2 linked regions of the Paraglaciecola psychrophila 170 genome follow. Each later gene encodes a partner of the first gene's protein in a complex. Links are inferred from orthologs where the notes say so. Each region holds a gene or a part of one and is shown in the gene's direction. Other genes may lie near its edges. The genes, in order: C427_RS16145 and sdhA.

Region 1 (2,996 bases):
GCAATGAAGATTGTGTTTGGCGAAGATTTAACTCTAAAAGCGCTGCCTTGTTGTGTATCGTTGGCAAGGATGGCAAATATCCAAGTCTGTTCTGCATCAGTACCACTGCGTAGTATTTTTCCACCAGGTCGCCAATTTTCGCCAATTTGGTATTCTAGCTGTTCTCCACTTAGGTCATTGGTGGCTGTCTGTGTTTTTAAAATAAATCCAGCACGTTTATTTCTTCCTAAATATTTAGTTCTTGCAACTACTTCTTGGCCCATGTAACAGCCTTTTTCGAAATCAATTGCATTCATCATTTGTAGATTAAGCATCTGTGGTACGAATTCGTTTATCGTTGATTCACGAATATCACCAAGCCCTGCATTTATGTCTGCTATCTCCCACAGCTGATTATCATCTGTTTCGCCTAGAGGCAGTTGTTTTTCAGCCTTACAGGGTTGTATAACTAAATAACGTTGTTCTGGCTGTTCAACAGACATAACTATGCCATTTTCGTTTGAAATAACGTTTCTATCTCCGGTGGGCAATTGGTCGAATATCTTGGTAATCATATCTTCAAACTGTTCACCACTGCCGCCGGTTATCTGCCAGTTGTCGGTTTGGTTAGTGATTTCAACTTTTGCGAATACTCCATATTTTTTTAATTCGGAGAAGGATTTTTCTAATACAGATTTATGTGTAATTAATAAAATCGTATCTTGCCAAAGGAAACTGTAAAAGACACTCCAAACTTTACCTTTAAAGTCACAGTGACTGCCTAGCAGTGAATTTTTTTGAGTCAGTTTATTAACGTCAGCTGTTATCTGGCCTTGAAGATATGTTACTTTTTCTTCACCAGTAAGCTGAATAACTCCGCTATTGATAAGTTTATTTGTATATTGTGCCGTTTTAATTTTGTTTTTGTGCGTTTGTGACATTGTTTGTTCTCTATTGCTAATAAGCGCTAGGAATTAATATGGGGTACGAGTTTGATTTAGCAAGGAAAGAACTGAAATCAACTACTTAATACTGCTATTATTGACCTAGTAATTTGATTATCAAGTTATGCATTAAATTATTTACTATAAGAGGTTATAAATGTTTGATAAAAAACGATATGGTCGTTTGAAATGGGCATGTCGCCGCGGAATGCTAGAGCTTGATGTACTTTTTATGCCTTTTGCAGAAACAGGCTTTAATGAATTATCCGACCATCAGCAGGAGGTTTTTGAGCGATTGCTAACTAGTGATGATCCTGATTTATATGCCTGGTTTATGGGACATCAACCTTGCGATGATACAGAATTTAGTCAAATGATTAAACATATTTTAAGTCGTGTCAAAGTATAGAGTTGAGATTAAATCGTCCAGATTGCTGGTTATTCTCCAGCTGCTGAGCTATGTGCTTATAGTATTTTCAATCTTCAGTTGGCAAGATAAGAGTATTCAATATCAAACTTTAGTGCAAATATTGGCTCTTTGCACTCTCACAATTTATATTTTTAAAACCGTATTTAATACTTTGTGTCAAAAGCATTCTCCAGTTGTTTTTTCTCAATGTGGAGAATGGGTTGAAACAAATTTAGGAGAACAAACAAGTTGGAAAGTGACGGATAAATCTAGAGTCAGTTTTTTTCTTATATTTATTCATATGATTTCACCACTTAATTATAGCCAGTCGAAATGGTGTCTCATCTACAGAGACCAAGTGAGTAAACGCGATTTCCGTAGATTATGCCGTGTCGTTATATATCAACAACAAACTGCAGGTAAGGATTAAGTTATGGAGTATTCCTATACAGACATAACCAAGCTTACGAGTATTCCAGACATAAGGATACAGTTGATAAAAGCGGCCTTTAAAAAACAAGTTACAATGCTCTGGAGTTTTCAAAGGTTACTCTGCCCAGCAAAATACTGTATTTCGATGGCCTTACAATTGATGCAGATGTTAGCAAGCCTTTTCATCAATTAGTCGACTGGGACCCTATGTCTGAGTTTGTTCACCCCTGTTATTTATATTATTTGGCATTTCCTCTGCATGTCAAGTTGCTTTACTGCCTGAATTTATGATTACTTTATTAGGCTTAGTCCATGTAAGTAATCAGATGAAACAACTTCGGCCAATTAAGAAAACTGAAAGATTAATTGTGTCTACTTGTTTTAGAGAATTAGAGGTGCATCCTAAAGTATGGTTATTTTCGATTAAGGTCGAATTTCACAGTGGATTTGAATTGGTATGGCAAAGTACGAGTACTAATTTATTTCGCGCTGAACATGATTCGTCTTTTCTCCTATAGTTGGATCTTCGTTGACGTCTTTAACTCAACCCTTAAATACTACATGGGATCTTAGTAGCACTTTAGGTCGTCAATATGCGAAAGTATCTGGTGATTTTAACCCTATACATTTAAACAAGTGGTTGGCTAAATTATTTGGATTTCAACAGCACATTATTCACGGAATGTTGACCAAGTCTTATTGTATCTCTGCATTGCAAAAGGTGACCCCCCTCTCTATTTCTAAACGCCTTTGAAGTTAACACTACATTCAAGCAACCTGTGTATTTGCCAAGTGAGGTAACTTTGTCAATTCAACCTTATATGTATGAAAGTTCTCATGATGAACTACATTTTAAGGTGGTAGGTAAGCAGATTAACCTCCAGCAACAACCACTACATATTATTGGTAAAATTATCTCTATTTAACATTGTTCTTAATTATAGTGGGTTTGGGATCATCAAGTTTGTTAGGGTAGTCGAGGTTAAAGTGCAAGCCTCGACTTTCTTTACGTTGTTTAGCGCACTTTACTATTAACTCAGCCACTGTAAGTAAGTTTCTAAGCTCAAGTAAGTTATTACTAACTTTGAAGTTAGAATAATAATCATTTACCTCCTGTTGTAATAATTCTATTCGATGACTTGCACGCTCCAATCGTTTATTGGTTCGCACAATACCAACATAATCCCACATAAATAAACGTAACTCATGCCAGTTGTGTTGAATAATTACTT
Region 2 (3,335 bases), 1.6 Mb from region 1 along the record:
AGCCGAAATGTTTTAACTACCTACGGGTATAAAGAGTAATAAACGTGAAAAAACAAAGACCAGTTAACTTACAACTCAATACTATTAGTTTTCCTCCTGCAGCAATCACTTCAATTCTCCATCGTATTACAGGCGTCGCATTGTTTTTTGCAATGATGTTTGTGATCTGGGCGTGGGCGATGTCTGTATCATCATCTGAGAGTTTCGCTCTCGTTCAAGAACAAATGGCGGGTCCTCTTGGTAAGTTTGTTGCCATAGGCACCATTTCTGCCTTGACGTATCATGTGTTAGGCGGTCTCAGGCACATGGTAATGGATATGGGGTATTGGGAAGAACTTCAGTCCGGTGATATAAGTGCTAAAGCAATTATTGCGGCATGGATTATCTTAACAATCTTAGTAGGAGTTGTATTATGGTAACGGGTCAAGCAAGTTTAAAACGTAATGGCGTACAAGATTACGTCACTACACGTGCTACCGCTTTGATTATGACTGCGTTTTCTTTGTTTATGGGGTGGTATTTTATCTCTACCCCAGCCATTACTTATGTAATGTGGAACGATTTGTTTTCTGGTCTTGCGATGAAAGTATTCACATTTGTTACTTTGGTTTCGATCATGTTCCACATTCGTATTGGTATGTGGCAGGTTTTAACCGACTATGTTAAAGCACCAGGTTTGCGTGCGTTTATTCAATTTGTTATTAACCTAACTGCATTTGTTTATGTGGTTGTTGGTTTATTTGTTTTGTGGGGTGTGTAAATGAGTCTTCCTGTACATGAATTTGATGCAGTCGTAATTGGTGCTGGCGGCGCAGGTATGCGCGCGGCGTTACAGATTACAGAATCGGGTAAATCGTGTGCCCTATTATCTAAAGTTTTCCCTACACGTTCTCATACAGTATCGGCACAGGGTGGTATTACTGTTGCTCTTGGTAATGCTCATGAAGATAACTGGGAATGGCACATGTACGATACGGTCAAAGGTTCCGATTATATTGGTGATCAAGACGCAATCGAATATATGTGTAAAACAGGTCCTGAAGCCATTATTGAAATGGAAAATATGGGGTTGCCTTTTTCTCGCTTCGAAAATGGAAAAATTTATCAACGTCCGTTCGGCGGCCAATCTCAAAACTTTGGTGGAGAGCAAGGCGCACGTACTGCAGCAGCAGCTGATAGAACGGGTCACGCATTATTACATTTGCTTTATCAACAAAATGTTAAAAATAAAACTAAAATATTCAGTGAGTGGTATGCACTCGATTTGGTAAAAAATCAAGACGGTGATGTAGTGGGTTGTACTGCCATTGATATCGAGTCTGGTGAAGTTGTATATTTCAAATCTAAAGCAGTAGTATTAGCAACCGGTGGGGCTGGGCGTATTTACGCTTCAACTACTAATGCTCATATTAATACTGGCGACGGCTTAGGTATGGCACTACGTGCTGGTGTTCCCATGCAAGATATGGAAATGTGGCAGTTCCACCCAACAGGGATTGCAGGTGCTGGTACCCTAGTAACCGAAGGTTGTCGTGGTGAAGGCGGTTACCTTCTAAATAAAAACGGCGAACGTTTTATGGAACGATATGCGCCTAATGCCAAAGATTTAGCCGGACGAGACGTTGTTGCTCGTTCGATGATGACAGAAATTCGTGAAGGTCGTGGCTTCGACGGTCCACAAGGTCCACATTGTAAGCTGAAGCTTGATCACTTAGGTAAAGATGTTCTTGAATCTCGTCTGCCAGGTATCTTAGAATTATCTCGTACATTCGCTCACGTCGACCCCATTAAAGAGCCAATTCCTGTCATTCCAACTTGTCATTATATGATGGGCGGTATACCGACCAATGTTGACGGACAAGCGCTTACCATGGACGTAAATGGAAAAACTTCACCTATTAAAGGGTTGTTTGCTTGTGGTGAAATTGCATGTGTATCAGTACATGGTGCCAACAGACTAGGTGGTAATTCATTATTAGACTTAGTCGTTTTTGGCCGTGCTACAGGATTACATCTTGGTAAAGCGATTGATGGTATCGATGCTCGTGAAGCGTCAGAAGATGATGTTGATCAAGCGATGGTGCGCTTTAATCGCTGGGAAAATTCACCAGTGGGTAAAGGCGAAGATCCTGTTCAAATTAAGAAAGACTTGCAGCAATGTATGCAATTAAACTTCTCGGTATTTCGTGAAGGTGAGTCAATGGCTACAGGTTTGAAAGAGTTAAATGATATCCGAGAAAGATTAGATAACGCTAGCCTTAATGATAAGAGTAATGACTTTAATACTATGCGTATCGAATGTCTTGAACTCGATAATTTAATGGAAACTGCCTACACCACAGCTGTAGCGTCTAATTTCAGAACAGAGAGTCGCGGTGCTCACAGTCGTTTTGATTTTCCTGATAGAGATGATAAGGATTGGTTATGCCATTCTGTTTATTTACCGGATTCAAAATCAATGATAAAACGTGAAGTGAATATGTCACCCAAGTTGCGTGAAGCCTTTCCACCTAAAGCAAGAACATACTAGGAGCAACAATTATGCAATTAAATCTTTCAGTCTACCGTTACAATCCTGATATTGATAACGCTCCTCGTATGCAAGATTATCAGTTGGAGGTCGCAGAAGGCCAAGACATGATGGTATTGGATGCATTGATAGCATTAAAAGAAAAGGATCCTACTCTGTCATTTCGTCGTTCATGCCGTGAAGGTGTATGTGGCTCTGATGGCGTAAACATGAATGGTAAAAATGGCTTAGCGTGCATCACACCAATATCAGCACTTAAAGGTTCTAAGATAGTGGTTCGTCCATTACCTGGATTACCTGTGGTGCGTGATTTGGTAACTGATATGACGCAATTTTATACTCAGTATGAAAAAATAAAGCCGTACCTTATTAACGACGATAAGCAACCGCCAGCCCGTGAGTTTTTGCAGTCCCCTGAAGAAAGAGAAAAGCTAGATGGTTTGTACGAGTGCATATTGTGTGCATGTTGTTCAAGCTCTTGCCCATCTTTCTGGTGGAACCCAGATAAGTTTATTGGCCCTGCCGGTTTGTTACATGCCTATCGCTTCCTAGCTGATAGCAGAGATACAGCAACTGATGAACGTTTAAATGGCTTAGATGATGCATTTAGTGTATTTAGATGCCATGGCATCATGAACTGCGTCAGTGTTTGTCCAAAGGGATTAAACCCAACAAAAGCGATTGGTCATATCAAATCTATGCTGCTCAAACGAGCAGTGTAGGTTTTACTAATAATAAAATACCGTGTGCTTCGGCACACTTATTCGCAGGTCTGATTAAAACCAAGGGACGACAATGCAGCAAA

Evidence for each region.
Region 2: the proteins of C427_RS16145 (region 1) and sdhA are in contact, whole or in part, in a crystal structure (PDB 6C12), measured with the Escherichia coli proteins. The link is inferred for Paraglaciecola psychrophila 170 from one-to-one orthologs.

The regions. Positions count from the first base shown.
Region 1 is NC_020514.1:3,679,418-3,682,413, reverse strand. Bases 46-2,706 are described here. They hold C427_RS16145 (FAD assembly factor SdhE), read left to right. Parts: upstream 46-1,080; coding sequence 1,081-1,332; downstream 1,333-2,706. Other genes in these bases: nadB (L-aspartate oxidase), read right to left, coding at 2,683-2,706; C427_RS25065 (MaoC/PaaZ C-terminal domain-containing protein), read left to right, coding at 2,294-2,518; C427_RS25980 (hypothetical protein), read left to right, coding at 2,091-2,282; C427_RS28580 (protein YgfX), read left to right, coding at 1,319-1,762; ygfZ (tRNA-modifying protein YgfZ), read right to left, coding at 46-920. Also shown: more of ygfZ, read right to left, coding at 1-45; more of nadB, read right to left, coding at 2,707-2,996. UniProt on the Escherichia coli protein: An FAD assembly protein, which accelerates covalent attachment of the cofactor into other proteins.
Region 2 is NC_020514.1:2,096,156-2,099,490, forward strand. The notes cover bases 146-3,145. They hold sdhA (succinate dehydrogenase flavoprotein subunit), read left to right. Parts: upstream 146-760; coding sequence 761-2,530; downstream 2,531-3,145. Other genes in these bases: sdhC (succinate dehydrogenase, cytochrome b556 subunit), read left to right, coding at 146-419; sdhD (succinate dehydrogenase, hydrophobic membrane anchor protein), read left to right, coding at 413-760; C427_RS09130 (succinate dehydrogenase iron-sulfur subunit), read left to right, coding at 2,542-3,145. Outside these bases: more of sdhC, read left to right, coding at 45-145; more of C427_RS09130, read left to right, coding at 3,146-3,252; C427_RS09135 (2-oxoglutarate dehydrogenase E1 component), read left to right, coding at 3,326-3,335. UniProt on the Escherichia coli protein: Two distinct, membrane-bound, FAD-containing enzymes are responsible for the catalysis of fumarate and succinate interconversion; the fumarate reductase is used in anaerobic growth, and the succinate dehydrogenase is used in aerobic growth.